Regions from separate parts of the Mixta intestinalis genome, predicted to be linked through region 1. Evidence: predicted binding sites of a transcription regulator. Region 1 holds the regulator's gene; the other holds the start of a gene.
What was found. Region 1 encodes LexA, which represses DNA repair genes until DNA is damaged. Its sites were predicted from a motif close to TNCTGTATGTACATACAGNA; they were not measured.

Region 1 (12,053 bases):
CGCGTTTTCGCTACCTACGCCAAGTGGGATGAGAAGTGGGGCTACTCCTCTAACGACACCAGCAGCGATAACTACGTTGCTAACGTCGCTAACAACACCGCTTTCAGCGACACCAGCTCCCGCACTTTCAGCCGTGGCGATAGCGATGAGTTCTCCTTCGGTATTCAGATGGAAGCCTGGTGGTAACAAAACAAGCTAAAGGAGCGTAGTTAGCTCTGCGATCTGCCTTAGCCCGCCGTTCTATTGCCTGAGAGCGGCGGGTTTCTCCTGAGGATAAAAAAATGAAAAAACATCTGCTCGCGCTCTGCCTGTTTCCGGCTCTGAGCTTTACCGTGCTGCCTGGCTTCGCCGCCAGCCCCAGCGTTAATCCACAAAATGTGGCGACCGCACCAAGCGTATCGCCTGATAAACTGCAACGTCTTTCCTGGCTGCCGCTGACGCCACCGGTGAGTCAGGATATTATGCTGGATGCCGCGTCGGCCACGCTGAACGAAGGTGACATAAGCGGGCCGGTGGCTGCCGTGACGCTGCCTGCCGATCAGGGCTCGCTGGAAGTGACCTTAGCCAGCATCATGAAAGATCAGCAAGTCTATGCGCCTAATGTGCTGGTGCTGGACAGCCAGCTTCAACCTGCCGCTTTCTTTCCCAGCAGCTATTTTACCTATCAAAAGCCCGGCATCATCGCCACTAACCGGCTGGAAGGCACCATGAAACTGACGCCGGTGCTGGGGCAAAAACAGATCTATCTGTTGATCTACACCACCACGCGTGACCTGGCGCAGACCTCTACCATGATCAATCCGGCGAAGCTCTACGCGGAAGGGGCCAGCAATGCGATCCCTGACGTGCCCGATCCGATCGTGCGTCATGTCAGCAGCGGCACTCTGTCGCTGAAAGTGAAAAGCGAGCAGAACAGCGGCAATATCATGATTGGCAAGCTGTTCGGTTCCGATAGCGCCAAACCGGTTGTGGTTGGCAGCAACAATGCGGCGGTGAGCCAACCGTTAGCGCCATCAGCGGCACCGCTTCCCGCACCAGCGCCTGCTGCCAAAGCGGAGCCGATGCTGAACGACACAGAAAAATATTTTAACGACGGTATCCGCAAAGCGGTGAAAGCAGGGGATATCGATAAGGCGCTGAAGCTGATGAATGAGGCGGAGCGTCTCGGCTCCTCATCGGCACGCGCAACCTTTATCAGCAGTGTGAAAGGCAAGGGATAACAGATCCCCATATTGCTGATCTTGCTGGACGATTGGTGCGCCGCTGGCGCACCCTTTTTCGTGGTCATCCCGAACGCTTTTTCCTTCTCGCCGGGTGTTCTGTGCCTGTCTCTGCGCTACACTATGGCACCTGATTTCTTACCGGAGATGCCGTATGTCAGATAACGCGCTTTCCCTGTTGCGCGCCATCGAATGGCTTCCCGCTTCGTCACCGCTTCTCTCTGCCGCACTGCTTGACTGGCTATTGGAAGAGGATTCAATGACGAAGCGCTTTGAACGCCACTGTCGGCAAGTTACCGTTGAGCCACAATATGAGGGTTTTGTCACCGCCGAGGCGATAGCCGCAGAGCTGCCGTTTCTGTCGCGAGAGTCGCGCTACTGGCTGCGCGAGGTAATCCTTTTTGGCGATGGTGTGCCCTGGCTGGTTGGCCGCACGGTAGTGCCGGAATCAACGCTGAACGGACCGGAAATGAAGCTTAGCCAGCTGGGTAACTGCCCGCTGGGTCGTTATCTTTTTTCTTCCTCAACGCTGACGCGGGACTTTATCGATCCTGGTATCGTTGCAGCGCAGTGGGGACGTCGATCCCGCCTGCGTTTGTCAGGCAAGCCGCTGCTGTTGACCGAACTTTTTTTGCCCGCTTCGCCGCTTTATCAAAGTCTGTCTGGAGAAACGCGTGACTAATCTCGAGAAAGGAGTGACGCTGACAAAGCTACAGGCGTACAGCCGCCTGATGCGTATTGATAAACCTATCGGCTCGCTGCTGCTATTGTGGCCAACACTGTGGGCGCTGTGGCTGGCAGGTGAGGCAGTGCCATCGTTACAAGTGCTGTTGGTGTTTGTGCTCGGCGTCTTTTTTATGCGCGCGGCGGGTTGTGTGGTAAATGACTTCGCCGATCGGAAAATCGACGGACATGTAAAGCGTACCCAGATGCGTCCGCTGGCCAGTGGCGCGGTCACGGAAAAAGAGGCGAAAGTGCTGTTTGTCGCCCTGGTGCTGATCTCCTTTGCGCTGGTGCTGACGATGAATGCATTAACCATCTGGCTGTCGTTTGCCGGGCTGGTGCTGGCGTGGATTTACCCTTTTATGAAGCGCTACACTCATTTGCCGCAGGTGGTGCTGGGCGCAGCTTTCGGCTGGGCGATACCTATGGGCTGGGCAGCGGTCAGCGGTAGCGTGCCGCTTAACTGCTGGCTGCTGTTTTTCGCCAATATTTGCTGGACGGTGGCTTACGATACGCAGTACGCCATGGTGGATCGGGATGACGATTTAAAAATTGGTGTCAAATCAACGGCGATCCTGTTCGGGCGCTTCGATAAGCTGATTATTGGATTATTGCAGCTGGCGACGCTGCTGCTGTTGATATGGGTAGGATTGCGTATGGCGCTGGATGGCGCTTTTTACTGGTCGCTACTGGTTGCCGGTGCGCTCTTTGTGCATCAACAAAAATTAATCGCCGATCGTCAGCGTGAGCGCTGTTTCCAGGCCTTTTTGAATAACAACTATGTTGGGCTGGTGGTGTTTGTTGGCGTTGCGCTGAACATGCCGCCTTTCAGCCAGTAGTAAGATAAACAGAATAATAAAACGGGCGCTCCAGGGCGCCCGTTTTGTTTTATGCGCCAGCTTAACTCAGCTGTGCGCGACTGCATTTTCAATGGTTTGTCGCACGTCACTGGTAATCAACTCTGACAGCAGGCGAGAGGTGCTCTGCGTTTTGTCCAGCGCCGCATCGCCGGTATCGCTGATATAGCCTTCATCACGCAGCGTCAGCACCAGCGTCGAGAAGACCGCTTTATCAAAGAACTCTGGTGCGTTGATACCGTGCAGTACCGACAGGCGCTGGGCCAGGGTACGGCTCTCTTTCTCCAGCGAACCGCGATTAATTTCTGGGTTGGCGCTCAGGATAGAGAAAGTGATGGCATAGCGCTGTAGCGTTTCACGCATCCCGGCAGCCAACAGCTGTAGCGTCCGAAAGCGAGTGGCATTCAGGCGCATCGTTTCGCCCTCAACCGTAATAAGCTGCTGGCGTGCCAGCTCCGCTACCAGAGACTGAAGCAGCTGCGGCAGCTGCGCTTGATCCCAGCGCAGGAACAGTTCGCTTTTCAGCAGCGGATAGATCACTTCTACCTGACGTAGCAGCTCTGCGGTATCAATCTCGCGGCGCTGCTGCACAATCGCGGCGATCAGCGACGGCATGACCAGCATATGATGTACGTTATTGCGGTAATACGTCATCAACACAGCCTGCTCACGCGGCAGAATAATGATATCGCCGATATTGTCCTGCTCGGTCTCAAACTTGTTCATGCTTAGCGCATGTTTCAGCAGCGCTTCTGGCGTCATATCCGGCACGGTAGCATCCGGCGAATAGGGCACGTTGCGCAGCAGCTCAAGATAGCATTCTAACTGTTCCAGCAGCTGTTCGCGGGTTAGCGAACGCTGACGTGAAGCGAGCAGGGCAGTTACGCACAGGTTCATCGCGTTGACGGCACCGGCGTTATTAATACGCACCATAACCTGCTGAGCGATATCGTTAACTGCCGGCGTCAGCCACTGCGGGCGCTGAGCCACAATGGGATCGATAGAGTCACGCCACTCCGGTACCTGTTTGTTAAGGTAGCTCACCAGCGGCAGCGGTTCGCCGAAGTTAACGTAGCCCTGCCCCAGGTTGCGCAGCTTACTGAGGCCACGCACCATCTGCATAAAGCTCTCTTTCTCTTTCGCCGCGCCGCGCAGCTCTTTGGCGTAAGTACCCACTTCCATTACGTGCTCGTAACCGATATAGACCGGCACCACGGTAATCGGGCGATTACCGCCACGCAGCATCGCCTGTATCGTCATTGCCAGCGTGCCGGTTTTCGGATCGAGCAGGCGTCCGGTACGCGAGCGCCCGCCCTCAACAAAATACTCTACGGAATAACCGCGGCTGAACAGTTCGCCCAGATATTCACGGAACACCGTGGAGTAGAGTTTGTTGCCTTTAAAGGTGCGACGGATAAAGAATGCACCCAGGCGGCGGAAAATCGGACCGGCGGGCCAGAAGTTAAGGTTAATACCGGCGGCGATATGCGGCGGCACCAGGCCCTGATGATAGAGCACATAGGAAAGCAGCAGATAATCCATATGGCTGCGGTGACAAGGTACGTAAACCAGCCCATGTCCGTCCAGCGCCAGCTGACGCACTCGTTCGCCGCCGCTAACGTTGATGCCCTGATAAATTTTGCTCCACGTCCAGCCGATAACGCGATCGGTAAGGCGGATCATTTCATAGGAGAAGTTGGCAGCAATTTCTTCCATCAGCTCGACGGCATTTTGCTGCGCTTTTTCCTGCGAAATTTTCTTACTGCGCGCCTCATCTTCTACCGCTTTAGCGATAGCTGGTGATTGCAACAGCTTGTTAAACAGATCGTGGCGTACCGGCAGACGTGGCCCTACGGCAGCCAGCCGTTGACGGGCGAAATGGATGCGCGCCACACGCGCCAGTTTTTGCGCGATAGTTTTATCGGTACCGTGTTCCGTCGCCATTCGGCGTAGCGAAACCATCGCTGAAAAGCGAACAAAACTGTCACGCCCCAGCCACAGCACGGCGAAAAATTTTTGCACCCCGTTCAGTTCGCGCAGATAAGGTGTCTGTTCGCCCTGTACCTCGCGTCCCGGCGCACGGCCAAACATCACCGAAACCGGCACCATCTGTACGTCTAAATCGGGATTATTACGGTGCAGATCGAGATAATCGTGAAACAGCTTCACCGATTCCTGATTCGGCACGAAATAGGGGAATACGCGCGGGCCGTCATGAATAAAAACATAACGCGGCAGCAGCGTACCATCGATCTCCAGCGGCTCAAGCGGATCGGGCAGATCATGCAGGCGGCACTGGGTGCGCAGCGCCAGCAAATCGGCCTTTGAATCGTAAGGCAGCACATACATAATGGGGCGTGATGTATCCAGACCCAGTTCGGTGACCGGATCGCCCGGTATCGCCTTACTTTTAACTAAAAATGTAAGTGGTAAATTCAGTAACTTATAATAAAGTTTACGCCAACCTGACATAGACAACATGAAGCCTCTTGTTAGCAAAGCGCGGCAAGCATACCAGAAAGCGCATTGAAGATCTGTGGTGTTGCATTTAGTGCTCCACCCTGACATTGACGTTAAACATGGCAAAGGGTTCCCTGAAGATGGCAAATAACGTAACGGGCCTGGTACGCATCATCAAAGCGGCGGGCTATTCCTGGAAAGGCTTGCGCGCGGCATGGCAACATGAGGCGGCGTTCCGTCAGGAAGCGGTGCTGGCGCTGGTGGCCATTATTATTGCCTGTTGGCTGGATATCGATGCCATGACGCGAGTCATGCTGATCGGTTCGGTGGTGCTTATCATCATTGTTGAAATCCTTAACAGCGCTATCGAAGCGGTCGTTGACCGTATCGGCAACGAATTCCATCCGCTGGCTGGACGGGCGAAGGATATGGGATCCGCCGCCGTTCTGATCAGCATCATACTGGCGCTTTTTGTCTGGGTAACCTTGCTCTGGTCATATTTGCGATAGCGCTTCCGTAATAGACAAAGTGTCGTTTTTTACGCGGCAATTGGTTTCCATTCCGCCAATACCTGTATATACTCACAGCGACTGTATAAACAACCAGGGGGCGGGATGAAAACCTTAACGGCTCGGCAGCAGCAGGTTTATGACCTGATTCGCGATCACATTAACCAGACGGGGATGCCGCCTACACGTGCGGAAATTGCCTCTCAGCTGGGCTTCCGCTCCCCTAACGCTGCTGAAGAACACCTGAAAGCGCTGGCGCGTAAAGGCGTAATTGAGATGGTCTCCGGTGCGTCGCGTGGTATTCGCCTCATGGCGGAAGAAGAAAACGGCCTGCCGCTGATCGGTCGTGTCGCCGCCGGTGAGCCGCTGCTGGCGCAGGAACACATTGAAAGCCGCTTTCAGGTCGATCCTAATCTGTTTAAGCCCCATGCAGATTTTCTGCTGCGCGTAAGCGGCATGTCGATGAAAGATATCGGTATCGTTGATGGTGACCTGCTGGCGGTTCATAAAACGCAGGATGTGCGTAACGGGCAGGTAGTGGTAGCGCGTATTGATGATGAAGTCACGGTAAAACGCCTGAAAAAACAGGGCAACACAGTACAGCTACTGCCAGAAAACAGCGATTTCCAACCGATCGTGGTCGATTTGCAACAGCAGACGCTGACGATTGAAGGACTCGCCGTTGGCGTTATTCGTAACGGCGACTGGCTCTGATGCTGCGGTGGCGGCTGTGGTCGCCACCCCGTTTCGCTTCCTCTCTTTTTCTCCGGCGATAACCGCTGTGGCCTGTCGCCATATTGTTATCACGGATGGTCATGCAACTCTTTTCAGCAACTGATAAACAACTTTGGCGGCTGGCGCTGCCGATGATCCTCTCCAACATTACCGTTCCGCTACTGGGCCTGGTTGATACCGCCGTTATTGGGCATCTGGACAGCCCGGTTTATCTGGGTGGCGTAGCCGTTGGCGCTACGGCGACCAGCTTTCTGTTTATGCTGCTGCTGTTTCTACGTATGAGCACTACCGGTCTGACGGCGCAGGCTTTTGGTGCCGACGATAAAGCCGGGATGGCGCGCGCGCTGGTGCAACCATTGCTGATGGCGCTGGTGGCTGGCGGATTATTTATCTTGTTGCGTTACCCGCTCAGTAGTCTGGCGGCACAGGTAGTCGGCGGTAGCCCGGAAGTGCTTGAACAGGCACAGCGTTTTATTCAGGTGCGCTGGCTCAGTGCGCCTGCCACGTTAGCAAACCTGGTGATTCTCGGCTGGCTGCTGGGCGTGCAGTATGCGCGTGCACCGGTGATTTTACTGGTGACAGGCAACCTGGTGAATATTCTGCTCGATCTGTGGTTTGTCATTGGTCTCCGCTGGGGCGTTGCGGGCGCTGCATCGGCAACGGCGATTGCTGAATACGTTACGCTGGCGGTAGGGCTGGGGATGGTATGGCACGTAATGCGTCTGCGGCAGATCTCTTTCACGCTGTTGAAAAGGGCAGTACGGGGCGATATGCGTCGTCTTCTGCGGCTGAATCGCGACATTATGGTGCGTTCGCTGCTGTTACAAGTCTGCTTTGCGTCGGTCACGGTATTGGGCGCGCGCATGGGCAGTGATATTGTGGCAGTTAATGCTGTGTTGTTGATGTTCCTGACCTTTACCGCCTATGCACTGGACGGCTTTGCCTATGCGGTCGAAGCGGTATCAGGCGAAGCCTTTGGTGCGCGCGATGCGGATAAACTTCACCGTGTTTGGCGTGCCGCCTGCCGTCAGGCGGGTACGGTGGCGCTGCTGTTTGCCTGTGCATGGGGATTCTGGGGGCAGAATATCGTTGCGTTATTAACCTCTCTGTCTGCTTTGCAAACGCTGGCGGATCGCTATCTGTTTTGGCAAATGATTTTGCCGCTGGCGGGTGTCTGGTGTTATCTGCTGGATGGTATGTTTATTGGCGCAACGCGTGGACGCGAAATGCGTAACAGTATGGCCGTGGCCGCGCTGGGTTTCGGCTTAACGCTGTTGACGCTGCCTCATCTTGGTAATCATGGCCTGTGGCTGGCGGTTACGGTTTTTCTGCTGTTACGTGGTTTAACGCTGGGCTGGATATGGCGACGTTATCAACGACGCGGCGACTGGTTCACGATTTGACATACTTCTTTACGGCTGCGCTTATTACCTGAATCCGCTGGTTTTTTGGCGGATTCAACGGGTTTATTGCCTGTTTTTCAGTTCATACTTCTGTGTTTTCGGGCGGATCTGCCGCTTCCTGCTATAGTTAAATAGTGACAAACAAGGAATCAGCGTTTTGTTTCACAGAATGAAACGATGCTGAGATTCATCGAGCTGCTAACACCTAAGGTAGAGGAAACAACTATGAACAGAGACGAAGCCGGCGGTAACTGGAAACAGTTTAAAGGTAAGATGAAAGAGAAATGGGGCAAGCTGACCGATGATGATATGACCGTTATTGAAGGTAAACGCGATCAGCTGGTTGGTAAGATTCAGGAACGCTACGGCTATGCAAAAGACGAAGCGGAAAAAGAAGTAAACGACTGGGAAACCCAAAACCGCGATTATCGCTGGTAAAGATTTAGCCTTTCAGGACGATGCTCCTACCCTGGCACACGGAGTGTGCCGCATTTTCTTTCTGTAAACCCGCGTTTTACTGCTGACTGGTTTTTCATCGTTGAAAAAACAATGCGCCTTTTTTATTGATTAACGCATCTCACTCTAACAGGTTGTTTACTCCAGCTTTATCTGGATCTTTTAGCTATTGTTCAGCGCCCGCGTTTTTTGCTGACCTGGCTGTGATCGTGCGTACAGGTTTCGGGGTGTTCACAGCTCTCTACATCCCTACAGTTCGCACACAGACCATGCGCTTCAATCACGCTGTTACTTAGCGCAAAGCCGCTCTGCTGCGCCAGTAGTTCGAGGATCGATTCTACGCCATGCGCTTGCTGTTCACTGACTGCGCCGCAACGATCGCAAATTAACATTGCCGATGTATGCGGTGGCTGCTCGAAATGATGGCAAACCACATAGCTATTGTTGGATTCCACGCGATGAATAAAACCCTGCTCCAGCAAAAAATCGAGCGCACGATAGACGGTGGGCGGTTTTGCCTGCGGCTCAGATACACGTAGCAGATCGAGCAGATCGTAAGCGCTGATAGCGCCGTTTCTCTCGCTCATTAAACGCAGCACCTCCAGACGCTGCGGCGTCAGGCGCACATTACGCTGCTGACAGATTTTTTCAGCCTGCGACAGAATCTGCTGTGAAGGTGATAGCATAATTATTCTCCAACGATTGAGATGTTATCTTATCACGTTGCACAAAAAACGCCGACTCCTTCCTTAACTTCCCTGAAAAAGCCCGATTCGGACGCTTTACTTGCCGTTCTGCTCTGATTATTGCCAGGCACAAAAAACGACTGCTTGAGCAAAATGAAATGACATGCTTTAGCGCCATCCCTAATGAGCGCTTATTGCTTGCTGGCATATCTTACTTCAGTCAATGTTTAATGTTTCTTAATCAGTGAGAGCCAAATAAAAGCTACAGTGATAAGAACTTTTAAGTTAATAATTGATTATAAAACAGGCAATGGATTAATAAGCTGGGGAAAAAGCCTTGAGTTCAGGGCAATAAATTGGGAAGTTATTGGTCATAATTCGGTCAGAGGTTTCCTGCTTACTTTTAGCTTATTTTGGGTGGCGTCTAATAATGGCAATGAAAACTGTTAAATATTTTAAGATTTCTTCTGTAACTGCATTAACCGCAATTATGTTAACCCCCTTTTCTTTGCAGGCGGCCAGCGGTTATTTTGATGCGCGTAACGATGCTATGGGCGGAACCGGCGTTGCATCATCGAATTTTGCTACTGCGCCACTGGCTAACCCGGCGCTGTTAACCAAAGGTCAGGCTGAAGGGGCTATTAGCCTGATCCTGCCTTCCGTGGGCGGGCAGATCAGCGATAAAGATAAAATGATTGATAAGATCGACGATGTGAACAGCACGGTGGATTACTATCGCAATGTGTACAAAAGTTTTGATGCGAGCAACCTGGGCGCTCTGCTTGATAGCTATGCCCGAATTCGCTCAGCCTCAGGTGGTTTAGCCAATCAGCTACGCGATTTGCGCGGTAATCGGGCCGATGGCTCTGCTGGTGCGGCTATTGTGGTGGCGGTGCCCAATGAAACCTTACCCTTTGCCTTTGTCACTAAAGCCTACGGTACGGCGCATCTACAAACTGACGTGGCGCAAAGTGATATCGACTATCTGGACGCGGTAGCTGAGGGTAAGCGGATACCTGCGCCGGGCGATCAGTATCTGTTGCGTTCCAGCGCCACGGGTGTTGCAGCCGTTGTGGCAGATTACGGGATTGCGGTTGCCCACAAGTTTAATGTTGGCGGGCAGGCGGTTTCGGTTGGTATTACGCCGAAGCTACAGCAGACATACCTCTACAACTATCGTGCGCTGGTTTACAACTTCAATAAAAACAAGGTGACCAACAGCGAGTACCGCACCAACGATACCGGATTTAACCTCGATGCAGGGCTATCCACCGACGTTGGCGATAGCTGGACTTTGGGCCTGAGCGCGCAAAACCTGATTTCACGTAATATCGAGACCAAAAAAGTAGAAGGCTATCGTGATACTTATCAGATCCGCCCGCTGGTCACCGCCGGTGCCGCCTGGCATAGCGAAACGCTGACCGCCAGCCTGGATGTTGACGCCACGGCGACAAAGCGCTTTAAATCTCAGAATGACAGCCAGTATGCAGGCGTGGGCGTAGAATATCGCGTGTTGAACTGGCTACAGCTGCGTGGTGGCTATCGTGCCGATATGAAATCTAACGATACCGATGTGGTTAGTGCCGGTATTGGTATTGCGCCTTTCAACAACCGCGTTCATCTTGATCTTGCCGGTTCGGTGGGGGAAGACAACACCTGGGGTGCGATGGCGCAGCTGGGCTTCTCTTTCTGATCGTGCGGCTGCGCCAGAAGCGGCGCAGCCGCTACAGCCTTGTGGTGAAGCTGTGGTATCATTGCGCATAATTTCCACGAACGATTCGGGCTTCTCGCTTTATGTCCCAGCAATTCCCTTCCCAACGTTTTTCCATCGCGCCGATGCTCGACTGGACCGATCGCCACTGCCGCTATTTTCATCGTCAGCTGACGCGAAACACGCTGCTTTACACCGAGATGGTCACTACCGGTGCCATTATTCATGGCAAAGGCGATTATCTGGCGTATAGCGAAGAAGAACATCCGGTAGCGTTACAGCTGGGCGGCAGCGATCCGGCGGCGCTGGCGCAATGCGCGCAGCTGGCGCAGGCGCGCGGCTATGATGAAATTAACCTGAACGTAGGCTGTCCTTCCGATCGCGTACAGAATGGTCGCTTCGGTGCCTGTCTGATGGGCGAAGCCGTGCTGGTCGCTGACTGCGTTAAGGCGATGCGTGACGTGGTATCTATTCCGGTCACGGTAAAAACCCGCATCGGCATTGATGATAGAGATAGCTACGAATTCCTGTGTGATTTTATCGGCACCGTAGCGCAGCAGGGCGGTTGCGACACCTTTATTATTCATGCCCGTAAGGCCTGGCTGTCCGGCCTCAGCCCGAAAGAAAACCGCGAGATCCCACCGCTGGATTACCCACGCGTATATCAGCTCAAGCGTGACTTTCCACACTTGACGCTGGCGTTAAACGGTGGCGTCAAATCGCTGGAAGAGGCACAGACCCATTTACAGTATGTTGATGGCGTCATGATGGGGCGTGAAGCCTATCAGAATCCTGGTCTGCTGGGTCAGGTGGACCGCGTGCTGTTCGGCAGCGAGGCACCGGACGCCGATCCTGTTGCCGTAGTGCGCGCTATGTATCCTTATATTGAGTGTGAACTGACGCAGGGTACTTACCTGGGGCACATCACTCGTCATATGCTGGGTCTGTTTCAGGGCATTCCGGGTGCGCGGCAGTGGCGTCGCTATCTGAGCGAGAATGCGCATAAGCCAGGCGCAGATATCGAAGTGGTAGAAAAAGCGTTGTCGCTGGTTGCGGATAAGATAATCGCCAGCGCCTGATTTGTGATGATTATGTTAAAAATGCGCCTGTGTCCTGCCATTTTTCTATGTCGTACGGTCAGAGAGAAAACGGTGAAAGGATTAATGACTGTTAGTTATCAATAACTTGAATTTTGTTTAATTCGTGAGATGCGCGCTGGATCACAGAGTCACGTTTTTCTCTGGCAATTTCGTTATTAAACATATTTTTTACTTATGATTTCTGCGAGACTAC
Region 2 (12,053 bases), 2.1 Mb from region 1:
GTTTCGCTAGCGGCGGACAGAGCGTATCCACGCTGATAAAGACTGGCTCGCCGCTCTCCAGCCTCGTCTGCGCCTGCGCGATATCGGCGGCGGGCGCAATCCCCAGCGCCTGAAACACCGCCTCGCTGGTGACGCGCGTGGCATCTTCACTGACGCCATGTACCACCACCGGAAAACCGAGGCGCGAGAGCAGCAGCGCCAGCAGCGGCGTCAGGTTACCCTGGCGACGTGCGCCGTTATAGCTGGGGATCACTATCGGCAACGGCTTGCCTGCGGGCGGCGTCAACGGCAGCACGCGCTGTTGCAGGGCGCGATAAAAGCCCGCCAGCTCCGCCTCGCCTTCTCCCTTAATGCGCATTGCCACCAGCAGCGCCCCCAGCTCCAGCTCCGGCACTTCATCATTCAGCATGGCACGATAGAGTTGATAAGCGGTCTCTTCATCGAGATCGCGGGCGTGGTTTTTGCCGCGTCCCACTTCTTTAATCAGTTGGCTGTACTGCAACATTTAACGCTTTTCCTTTTTTCGTCGTCGTCCCGCCGGAACCGTTTTGGCACGCTCTGGCTGCTTTATCGGGCCGTCAGGCATCGGCGGCTGCGCGATGGGGAAAACCGGCAGCGCTTTTAACAGGCGCGCACCATAGGCTTTGGTCATCAGACGCCGATCGTAAATCACGATTTCACCGCTACACTGGTGGCTACGAATTAAGCGCCCTACCTGCTGTATCAGGGTAAAGGAGGCGCTCGGCAAGCTTTGCACCTCAAACGGATAGCGCTTCAGGCTTTTCAGCCACTCGCCTTCTGTCAAAATTACCGGACTGTCCACCGGCGGAAAAGCAATTTTATGAATATGTACCTGCGTCAGCAGTTCGCCTTTCAGATCGAGCCCTTCGGCAAACGACTGTAGCCCTACCAGCACGCTGGTTTCTCCCTGCTCTACCCGCTTGCGGTGTAACTCTACCAGCCGGTAGCGTGGCTGATCGCCCTGCACCAGCAGCATCAGACGCAGATCGCTGAGATGCGAGATAAATTGCTGCATGGCGCGATTGCTGGCGAACAGTACCAGCATACCCTTGTGCTCGCCCGCCTCGACCTGATGACGAAAGAAATGGGCCATCTCGGCGATATGCTGCGCCTCGTTTGCCATCAGCGGCTCGTAGCGCATCTGCGGAATAACCAGTCGCCCCTGCTCCACATGGTTAAAGGGCGAGCCAAGAGCCACAAAGCGGTCGCCCACCTTTTCGCTCAGGCCGGAAAGCTCCTGCAGGCGGTTAAAGCTGTTTAGCGACTGTAACGTAGCCGAAGTCAGCACCACATGCGGTACTTTGCGCCACAATAGCTTCTCCAGCTGTTCGCTGACGCGGATACCGGCACAGTGGAAAAAAAGGTGCGGCTGCCCTTCGCGCAGCTCACGGCTGACCCATTTCGACACCGGCGCGCCGGAAGCATGCTCCATTGACGCCAGCCGCCACAGCTTGCTGATGCCTTCAAACCAGCCAAAAGCACGGTTCATCTGCAATAACGTGCGATGCAGACGTACCACGTCATACTGCCCGGTTTTCTCGCTAAGATCGTTCAGCAGCGCTTCCGCCAGCCCGCGTAGCCCGTCGCTCAGTTTGTAGAGCCGGGCGCACAGCGCCATCATCTCGTCTGGCAGCTGCCCCATTTCAAAGCGAAATTCCGCCTCCTGCGGCTCCGGCGGCAGCCAGAGCGCCAGAATGCGCACCAGGCTGGCGAGCTGTTCGCGCCATTCATCACAGTGGATTTTCAGCCTTTCAACATTTGCCAGCGGCGGCGGCGTTTTCGGTCGAAACTGCGCCATACAGGTTTCCACCAGCCGTACAAAGAGATCGAGTTGCAGGTGGGTAAAGCCTGGCGAAATATCAGCGCTGGTTTCCAGCGCGTCGCGCGCCACTTCCGGCAGGTGATGCCCCTCATCCAGCACCAGCAGCAGCTGTTTGGCTGGCGGCAGCACCGATTCGCTCTCCAGCGCCGCCATCACCAGTGCATGGTTCGCCACCACCACATCCGCCTGTTCTATCTCGCGACGGGCAACGAAAAAGGGACACTCACGATACCAGTGGCAGTTACGCCCCAGACAGTTCGCTTTATCGGTACTGAGCCGTTGCCAGAGCGAATCGCCAATCGCCTCTTCACTGTGATCGCGCAGACCGTCCCACTGATAGCGGTTTAACGCTTTCTCCAGCCTGACGCACTGCGTTCGCTCTTCTTTGCTGGCAACCATCTCTTCATCGAGAAACAGCAACAGATCGCCCTGCTGTTCGCTGTCGGTCGCCAGCGCGTTCAGGTTACGCGGACAAACATAGCGCCCACGCCCGAAGGCAGCGGTGAATTTCAGTTCGGGAATAATTTTTTTCAGCAACGGCAAATCTTTACTGTAGATCTGATCCTGCAACGCCACGTTCGCCGTGCTGACGATCAGCGGCTTCTCTTCCGCCCGCCCAACGGCGATACCGGGAATTAGATAGGAAAGGGTTTTACCCACGCCGGTAGGCGCTTCAATCGCCAGGTGCCGCCCTTCTTCACCGGTCAGGGTTTTTGCCACTTCGGCAATCATCTGCCGCTGCGGCGCACGCGGAATAAAATCGGGAACCTGCTGTTGCAGCGCTTTATACCATTCGCCAATCTGCGCTTTTAACGCTGCGGTTAATGCCATCTTGCTCTCTTCCTGCCTTGATAACCTGTATTTTTACACAGTATCGCGCTGGCGTCAGCCGCTTATCAGCGAATCTGGAAGATAGCTTCCGTAACGAGCAGGCGTGGAGCAGAAACTAAGCCAGCCGTTTATACATGACGGTCGTGGCATCCATCGCGCCTTCAGGAGACTGCGCGTAATAAGGAATCGCGCCCGCGATCTCCCAGCCGAGCGAAAGATAGAGCAGGCTGGCGATATCGCCGCTGCGGGTATCCAGCACCATCAGGCTGCGCCCCGCCTCTCTGACATACTGTTCCGCCCGCTGCATCAGCTGGCGCGCAATGCCCTGCCGACGCGCAGCCGGATGTACCAACAGCTTGCCGATTTCGGCCCGATGGCGGCCATTGGGCATGCTGTTCCAGATAATGATGACGGTCGCTACTACCTGTCGCCGCTGGCGCGCCACCAGCAACAGCCGCTCGTCGCGATCGAGACTGGCGAAAATATCCAGCCAGAAGTTGCGCATCAACGGGCGATCCATCGGATCGATAAAACCTACGCTGGCACCATCCGTTACGCATCCCTGTAGCACATCGGTCAGCGCTTCCAGCTCGCCGCGTGCCTGCTGTCCGTTCAGTAGCTGATACTCGATCATCGACACTCCTGTGGTAAAAAAGCGCTCATTTTTGCGGGATAGCCATACGCCGCTATTGGTATGCTTAACAAAATGAGAATGCGTAGTTTTGTGGGTGCGATCAAGTTGTACAATCTAAAAAAGAATGTACAACTTGCCGCACCTCCGCTAAGGTTAAAGCAGAAATTCCCGTTCCTATGACAAGCAGAGGAAGTGCATGACCCTATACAGCATCGGTGATGTCGCCGAACGCTGTGGTATCAACCCGGTAACGTTACGCGCATGGCAGCGTCGCTATGGGCTGCTGAAGCCACAGCGTACCGAAGGCGGGCACCGACAGTTTGACGATGAAGATATCCAGCGCATTGAAGAGATCAAGCGCTGGATCGAAAGCGGCGTGCCGGTAGGTAAAGTTAAGGCGCTGCTGGAAGGCGACAACGTAAATGCCCATGATGGCTGGGTGTCGTTGCAGGAAGAAGTGATGAGCGTGCTGCGCTATGTACGTCCTTCTAAGTTGCGAACAAAAATTGCCGCGATCGGTCGTGAACATCCTGTGGATGCGCTTATCGATCACGTATTTGTCCCGGTACGACAGCGCCTCGGACTGGATCAAAATACCGCAAAGGCGATGTGCAGCCTGCTTGATGGCGCGCTGATTGATTATGTTGCTTTCTGCCTGACCGGCACGCGTAAAAAAGCGGGTAAAGATGCGCTGATTATTGGCTGGGGCGTGGAAGATCGTACCCGCATCTGGCTGGAGGCCTGGCGGCTGGCGCAGGCAGGATGGCGCATGGATGTACTGGCAGAACCGCTGGAAAACCCACGCCCTGAGCTGTTTCCTGGACAACAGATTTTCGTCTGGACCGGTAAAAAGCTGACCCGGCGACAAATGGAGCAGTTTGCTCACTGGCACGAACAGGGTTTCTTAATTGCTCTGCACGGTCACAGTTAAATCTGCGTTAAAGAGGCGTAAATTACCTGGTCGCCGAGGGCGGATCGCGCTATGATCCGTTCTCATGTTTTATCTTTACAGGCAATACGATGAACTGGCAGAAATTCCTGGTCGGCACGCTCTTTTTTATCATGGCGGTCGGCGGCACCGGCGGTTTAATGCTGGTGGGCTACACCATTATTTTACATTCCCGCTAAGCCAGCGTTGCAGGCGCTCAAACAGGCGATCTACCACCAGCGCCAGTAACGCCACCAGCACCGCCCCCTGAATCACATACGCCGTATTAAATCCGCTCAGGCCGATAATCACCGGCGATCCCAGGCTTTTGGCCCCCACCGTTGAGGCGATCGCCGCAGTACCGATGTTGATAATGGTTGAGGTACGAATGCCTGCCAGTATCACCGGCGCTGCCAGCGGTAACTCAACACGCGTCAGCCGCTGCCAGCCGCCCATGCCAACGCCGTGCGCCACTTCGCGTGCGCTTTCCGGCACCGATTCCAGCCCCGCCAGCGTTCCCTGCAAAATGGGCAGGATGCCATACAGCAGCAGCGCAATCGCCGCAGGCCACTCGCCGAAACCGATCACCGGCACCGCTACCGCCAGTACCGCTACCGGCGGAAAAGTTTGTCCGGCAGCGGCCAGCGTCTCGATCAGCGGACGAAACTCACGCCCGGCACGGCGCGTCACAGCGATGCCCGCACTGATGCCGATCAGCGTGGCGCCGAAGCTGGAGGCGGCTACTAACGTAATATGCGCCAGCGCCAGCCGTAAAAAACTTTCCTGCTGGTAGACCGGACGATCCAGCTGCGGAAACCAGGCGGCAAATAACGGGCCGCTGTACGGCATCGCCAGCAACAGCAGCACAAACAGCACGATAAGCCACAGCAGTGGATCGTACAGCCACCTCATCATGCCCCCTCGCGCTGGCGTAGCAGATCGCTAAAGTGCAGCACGCCCAGCGGCACGCCCAGGGAGTCGGTCACCGGCAGCTTATCGGTCTGGCGGGTAATAAACAGTGAGAGCGCTTCGCGCAGCGAGGTATCAGCAGTAATCGGCGCTGTCTCCTCCAGCCATTCGCCGCGTCGGGCCGCTGCGCCGGCCTGGTCCAGCGCCAGCAGACGCACGCCCAGCTCGCCGCGCCCAAAAAAATCGCGAACAAACTCATTCGCCGGACGCGCCAGCAGATCCAGCGGTTTACCCTGCTGCACGATGCGTCCGTTATCCATCAGTACAATATTATCCGCCAGCGTTAGCGCCTCATCGATATCGTGTGTGACCAGTACGATAGTGCGTCCCAGCAGGCGATGAATACGAATCATCTCCTGTTGTAGCGCGCCACGGGTAACCGGATCGAGTGCGCCAAAGGGCTCATCCATCAACAGCACTTCAGGATCGGCAGCCAGCGCCCTTGCCACACCAACGCGCTGCTGCTGCCCACCGGAAAGCTGATGCGGATAACGGTGGCGCAGTTCATCATCAAGGTTAAGCAGCGCCAGCAGCTCGGTTACCCGCGCCTGTCTCTTCGCCTGCGGCCATTTCAGCAGGCCTGGTACGGTGGCGATATTTTTTTCCACCGTCCAGTGCGGAAACAGCCCAATTGACTGAATGGCATAGCCCATGCGTCGCCGCAGCGCCTGCGCATCGAAGCTGCGAATCTCTTTACCGGCAAACTGGATGGTGCCTGCATCATGCTCAATTAGCCGGTTAATCATTTTTAGCGTGGTCGATTTGCCGGAGCCGGAGGTACCGATCAGCACGGTAAAAGTCCCTTCGGCGATATGCAGGTTAATCCCATCCACCGCCGCCTTATTGGCAAAAAATTTACTGACCTGATTAAACTGGATCATAGATTGCGCTTCTCCAGCAGCGAGATAAGGATTTTAAACAGGGCATCCACCAGCACCGCCAGCGCAACCACCGGAATAACGCCAAGCAGCACCAGCTCCAGTGCACTGCTTAACAGCCCCTGAAAGATAATGGCGCCGAAACCGCCCGCGCCAATTAGCGCGGCGATCACCGCCATGCCAACCGTCTGGATAGTCACCACCCGCAGGCCGCTGAGCAATACCGGCAGCGCCAGCGGCACCTCAACCAGCCAGAAACGTTGGATGCGCGACATGCCCATGCCGCTGGCGGTTTCCCTGACGCCCGCAGGCACCTGTTGCAGTCCGGCCACCACGCTGCGTACCAGCGGCAGCAGCGCATAAAGCACTAAGGCAATCAGCGCGGGAGCCAGGCCAATACCGCTAACGCCCAGCCGCGCCAGCCAGGGAAAGCGACTAACCAATCCAGCCAGCGGCGCAATCAGCAGCCCAAACAGCGCCACTGACGGCACGGTCTGGATAATATTCAGTACGGAAAAGACGGAGGCCTGCCAGCGCGGGCGGCGATAGCAGAGGACGCCCAACGGCACGCCCAGCATCAACGTCGGGATCAGCGTGGCGATCAGCAGCAATAAATGACGCGCCAGCGCCTGATCGAACACATCCTGGCGGTTGGCGTACTCTTTCAGCAGAGACAGCTGATCGAGCTGCCCGCCGAGCAGCAGCAGAAACAGCGGCAGCCATAGCTGCGCATTCAGCAGCAGCCGCAGCGAGGCGTTACGCGTCAGGCGCATCACGCTATCTGACGCGATCAGCAAGCAGAGCGCACAGGCTGCCCACAGCCCACTACCGAAACCGGTGCGCGCCAGCGTGTTGCTCTCCTGCGCCAGCGTCTCTGCCGCATGGCCGCCTAATGCTACCAACAGCGTTAACAGCAGTTCACTGAGCGATAACGTCAGGATGAAGGTTGGGCGTTTAAGCGGCTGCCAGGCAAGCAAAAACAGCAGGGGCAGAATGACTAAAATCAGCCAGCCCGCGCCATGCAGCAGCTGCGTTAACATCACCGGCTGACCGGAGACAAGCCGATTAGGGGCAAAGCTGGCAAACGGCAGCGCAAACAGCGCTGCCGTCAGCAGCAGCGTCAGCAGCAGCAGGACGCGGTTATACAGGGCGAATCGCAAAATCACTCCATCAGCCTGATGAGGTTATCAGGCGTACCCGCTACAGCAGTTTGTTCTGTTGCAGCCAGTCGGCAGCGACTTTTTTCGCATCCTGGCCTTCAACGGCAATTTTGGCGTTCAGTGACTGTAGCGCCTTTTCATCCAGCGCGGCAAACACCGGCTGTAGCCAGTTAGCGATATCAGGATGCTGTTTCAGCACCGCGGCGCGGATCACCGGCGCAGGCGCGTAGATAGGCTGTACGCCCTGCGGATCGCTCAGAGTTTGCAGCCCCAGCGCGGCAACCGGGCCATCGGTGCCGTACGCCATCGCAGCATTGACTCCGGAGGTTTGCTGCGCCGCCGCTTTGATCGTTACCGCAGTATCACCGCCCGCCAGCGACAACAGCTGATCCTGTTCCAGCTTAAAGCCATAAGCTTTTTCAAACGCGGGCAGCGCATCGGCGCGCTCAATAAACTCGGCGGAAGCGGCCAGCTTAAAGTTGCCGCCCTGTTTCAGATAGCGGCTGAGATCGGCCAGCGAGGCCAGCTGCGCTTTTTGCGCCAGATCGCCGCGCACCGCGATGGTCCAGGTGTTATTAGCAGGCGCAGGCGTCAGCCAGACCAGCTGGTTTTTCTCGGCGTCCTCTTTTTTTACCTTCTCATAGCCCGCTTTGGCATTTTTCCAGGCGGCATCGCCCGCCTGATTAAAGAAAAATGCGCCGTTACCGGTATATTCGGGATAGATATCCAGTTCGCCCGCCACAATAGCGCCGCGCACCACCTGCGTGTTGCCAAGCTGAATCTTATTTACCGTCGGCACGCCATGTTTTTCCAGCACCTGCAAAATAATATTGCCCAGCAGCGAGCCTTCCGTATCAATTTTAGATCCCACGCGTACCGCATCAGCAGCATGCGCACTTCCCACCAGCGCGAGCAGTGCGGTAAGCGTTATTAAGCCGCGACGTGCAGTAGCGAAAGCCATAGTTTTTTCCTTTTATTAAGAGTTTTTCAAAGCGTAGCGCAATTCGCCGTGCATGTCGGAAAAACACATTTTTTCTGCGGGATGCTACCCAGGAAGAGATACCAGCGGAAAAGAGAGAGCGGCTGATGACGTCGGGCCGCATCATAAGCAGAGTCAGGAATAAATGGGCGGTTCAGGCGGGCGTTAAAAACATCGGCTGCGGCAGCCCGCCATTGTTAGCTACAGGCGGCGAGCGGGGTTTCTTGTGCAGCAGCGCCTTGCGTAAAACGCGCCAGGTGAGCAGGAATACGTGCGAAGGTATGTAAAAACCACGGAGTAAAACGTTCGGGATGGCGTGCTATCTCTTGCTCGATCTCTGCCAGCGAGAGCCAGCGGCTGGCATCAGCTTCGTCAGGATTAAGCTGTGGTTGACAGTCGCTAACGGCGAAAAAAACGTGCCCATATTCATGCTCCGTCAGCCCGTTACTCAGCGGCAGGTTATAGCTCAGCTCAAACACCGGCGTCAGCGCGAGGCGCAGCCCCATCTCTTCATACAGCCGCCGTTCCGCCGCCGCGCGCGTCGATTCATCTGGACAGGGATGTCCACAGCAGGTATTGCTCCAGAGACCGCCGCAGTGATACTTGCCGCTGGCGCGCCGCTGCAACAGCAGCTCATGTTGACGGTTGAAAACGTAAACCGTCACCGCGCGGTGCAGTAATCCCTTTTGATGAACTTCCAGCTTTTCCATTTTACCGGTAGGGCGATCGAGATGATCAACAAGGATAACTTCAATAGCAGACATGCAGGCTCCTTCAGATTTGTCTTAGCCATTGTGACATATCCGCCGCCGCGCCTGGCGAAAAATGTGATTGTCTTTATCACAAACCGCACGAAAAAATTTTTATCTGTGCGGCGTCCCGTAAATTAACGGGACGCCTGAAGGCTTTTTTACAGTTTGAACGCTTTCACAACCTGTTCCAGCTGCACGCTCTGCTCCTCCATCGCCTGCGCGGCGGCGGAAACCTGCTGCACCAGCGCGGCGTTCTGCTGCGTCGTGCTATCGAGCTGGTTAATCGCCACGTTGACCTGATCGATCCCCATGCTCTGCTCACGGCTGGCAGACATAATTTCTCCCATCAGCGTGGTGACGCTGGCGACGCCCTGCATCAGTTCATCCATGGTGTTACCCGCCTCGCCTACCAGTCGACTGCCCGCATCAATACTTGCTACCGAGGTTTCGATCAGCTTTTTAATTTCACGCGCTGAGTTAGCGGAGCGCTGGGCAAGGTTGCGCACTTCGCTGGCGACCACGGCAAAACCACGCCCCTGCTCTCCGGCACGCGCCGCCTCTACCGCCGCGTTCAGCGCCAGGATGTTGGTCTGAAAGGCGATGCTGTCGATCACGCTGATAATATCCACGACCTTACGCGATGAAGCATCAATATCGCCCATAGTGGTAACAACGTGACGCACTACCTCGGTGCCGCGTGCCGCCACCTGCGCCGCGTTATCCGCCAGCTGGCTGGCATGAGTGGCATTGTCGGCATTCTGGCGTACGGTGCCGGTCAGCTGTTCCATTGAGGCCGCCGTTTCAACGATTGAGCTGGACTGCTCTTCGGTGCGGGCAGAGAGATCGAGGTTACCGCTGGCTATCTGGCGCGAGGCGGAAGTTATCGCCAGCGCACTGTCGCCAACCTGACGCATCAGCCCCTGAAGATAAGAGATAAACTGATTGAAGCTCTGCGCGACAGCGTTAAATTCCGGGCTGTTGCTGGCAGGCAGACGCTGCGTGAGATCGGCACCGCCGGTAGAGAGCGCCAGAATATTATCATTCAGCAGGCTCAGACGTTTCATCATACTGCGGATGAAACCCAACAGCACCAACAGCAGCACAATCGCCAGAGGGATCTGTACCACGCCAAGACGCGAGAGCATAGAGTGCGTCTGCTGCGTCAGCAGGCTGGTCGGCACATCGCTTGCCAGATACCAGGGGCTACCGGCAATCGGCTGCACGAACAGCGTGCGATCGCCGGTTTCATCCTGATACTGGCTTTCAACCGGCTGTTGTCCGGCTCTGGCCAGCAACGTTTTCAACGGCGTGGCGAGTGACAGGCCCAGCTCGCTCAGGTTTTGCAGCTTTGGCGTATCGTTCACCAGCGCCGCGTTACCCACCACTTTACCGTCTGCTTCGACGATTAATACGCGCCCCTGGATCACTTCACCCATCTCTTTTGCCAGATGGTTAAAGAATCCCAGCGTTACGTCGATGGTAGAAACGCCCCATACGGCCCCGTTACGGTAGATCGCCATCGCACAGTTGGTACGCGGCTGCGGGCTGGCGGCATCCTGATAGGCGTTAGCCCAGGCGCAGCTGCCTTTTCCGGCGGCCAGTCCCGCTTTGTACCACGGCTGTTCGTAATATTTATCCGCTTCCGGCGAGTTCCAGAAGGTGTTCAGTTGCAGATGGGCGCTGGCGTCGCGGGCGAAGAAGGTACTGAATCTTTCCCGGTCCGCCGCGCGCATACCGGGTAATGGCCAGATGCCGCCGCCGAAAACGTTGCTGTCCTGATACTGGTTCACCAGCGCAGGCAGCAGGCTGTCGATAGACGCGCTGTCCATAACGCTGACCGCCTCAGTAATTGTGCGCTGCTGTGCCTGTACGCGGTTCATCTGCTCGACGATCCGCGCCGCCAGCGCATCCACCTCATAGCGAACCAGACGCTCTTCATTGGTTTTTAACTGCGGGGAAACAAAGAGATTAATAACCACTACGGTAACCGCCATCAGCAGCAGAAAAAACGCTACCAGGGCTAACGTAAAGCGGGCCTGCGTCGTTTTTAACATGTCCACACCCTTAACTGAAAGGGCCTGATTGCCCTTCTGATGTTAACGGCGTGTAAGGGCGTTCCTTGAGGCGATCGCGATCAAATTTTTTCAAATATTGCGCGGCGAGACTGATTATTCTTCCTGTTCAACTACCTGCTGACGCGGGCGGAAAATGTGGCTGGCTCCATACTGCAACAGGCGCGTAACCAGCTGCATTCCTCCACTATCTTCCTGCTGAGCAAATGCCTGCTCTGCGGCGGTAACCGGCGTGGTCCAAAGCAGGTTAACCCGCTCGCCTTCGCGCTTCGGCAGCGTAAACTGACCGCTTTCACCGCCGAGCGTGGCGGAAAGTAAAAATCCTTCAAAGCCAACCGGCGCGACGGAGGAAGTGAGGATATGCCCCTCGCCCAGCCAGTTAAGGCTGCTCCAGGGATAGTGCGCATAGTTCGCCAGCGCGCTGGCCATGCGGATAGCATTATCTTCGGTCATGACTTCCGCATCGATCGCCATCGCCAGTTCGGTACGGCGATACTGCGGTGCCAGATCCTCATAGAGAAAATCGACCCAGGGCATCGGACGGATACACATGCCCAGAGTAAAGAAATACCAGACGCCCTGATGATAGTGCTGTGAAAGCGCCATCGGTGGCCAGCGCCCTTGATCGATGCCGTAATATTTCACCGACGGGCCATAGTGCGCTTCGTAACACTGCAATAAATCGTGTTCCACCGGCTGCCAGAGATGACCATCATGCCAGTCGCGCCAGAACTGCCGGTGTGTCAGCGCCATGGCGTAATATTGATTAGTCGAGGCAGAACCGAGCGGCGCGGTCAGCCGGTTCTCTTTAATACAGCCTGCGGAAAAGCTGACCTGTTTATTTTGATAAAGGCTCCAGCCAGGAATAACCGCCAGCAGCTGTCCCTGATACCAGACCGCGGCACCATCGTCGGTTGGTTCCCAGATAATTTGCAGCCCGGCGGGATCGAGCGCGGGCTCCGCCTCCAGCGTACGGCAGCAGTCGGCGCTGAGCAGTGGCGCAATGC

Region 2: a site for LexA is predicted at 2,698-2,717, ahead of dinG (ATP-dependent DNA helicase DinG). Genes of this name have one in related genera too.

What each region holds. Positions count from the first base shown of each region.
Region 1 covers NZ_CP028271.1:3,336,549-3,348,601, reverse strand. The annotation lists gene C7M51_RS15485 (maltoporin) at 1-186, shown strand, start outside; gene malM (maltose operon protein MalM) at 282-1,220, shown strand; gene ubiC (chorismate lyase) at 1,375-1,902, shown strand; gene ubiA (4-hydroxybenzoate octaprenyltransferase) at 1,922-2,782, shown strand; gene plsB (glycerol-3-phosphate 1-O-acyltransferase PlsB) at 2,849-5,272, opposite strand; gene C7M51_RS15460 (diacylglycerol kinase) at 5,401-5,769, shown strand; gene lexA (transcriptional repressor LexA) at 5,875-6,483, shown strand; gene dinF (MATE family efflux transporter DinF) at 6,585-7,907, shown strand; gene C7M51_RS15445 (CsbD family protein) at 8,133-8,345, shown strand; gene zur (zinc uptake transcriptional repressor Zur) at 8,537-9,049, opposite strand; gene C7M51_RS15435 (conjugal transfer protein TraF) at 9,480-10,742, shown strand; gene dusA (tRNA dihydrouridine(20/20a) synthase DusA) at 10,844-11,839, shown strand.
Region 2 covers NZ_CP028271.1:698,991-711,043, reverse strand. The annotation lists gene ybiB (DNA-binding protein YbiB) at 1-502, opposite strand, end outside; gene dinG (ATP-dependent DNA helicase DinG) at 506-2,674, opposite strand; gene C7M51_RS03315 (GNAT family N-acetyltransferase) at 2,790-3,308, opposite strand; gene C7M51_RS03310 (MerR family transcriptional regulator) at 3,505-4,239, shown strand; gene C7M51_RS03305 (ABC transporter permease) at 4,417-5,148, opposite strand; gene C7M51_RS03300 (ABC transporter ATP-binding protein) at 5,148-6,086, opposite strand; gene C7M51_RS03295 (ABC transporter permease) at 6,083-7,243, opposite strand; gene osmF (glycine betaine ABC transporter substrate-binding protein OsmF) at 7,284-8,204, opposite strand; gene idi (isopentenyl-diphosphate Delta-isomerase) at 8,420-8,986, opposite strand; gene C7M51_RS03280 (methyl-accepting chemotaxis protein) at 9,133-11,028, opposite strand; gene C7M51_RS03275 (suppressor of fused domain protein) at 11,143-12,053, opposite strand, start outside.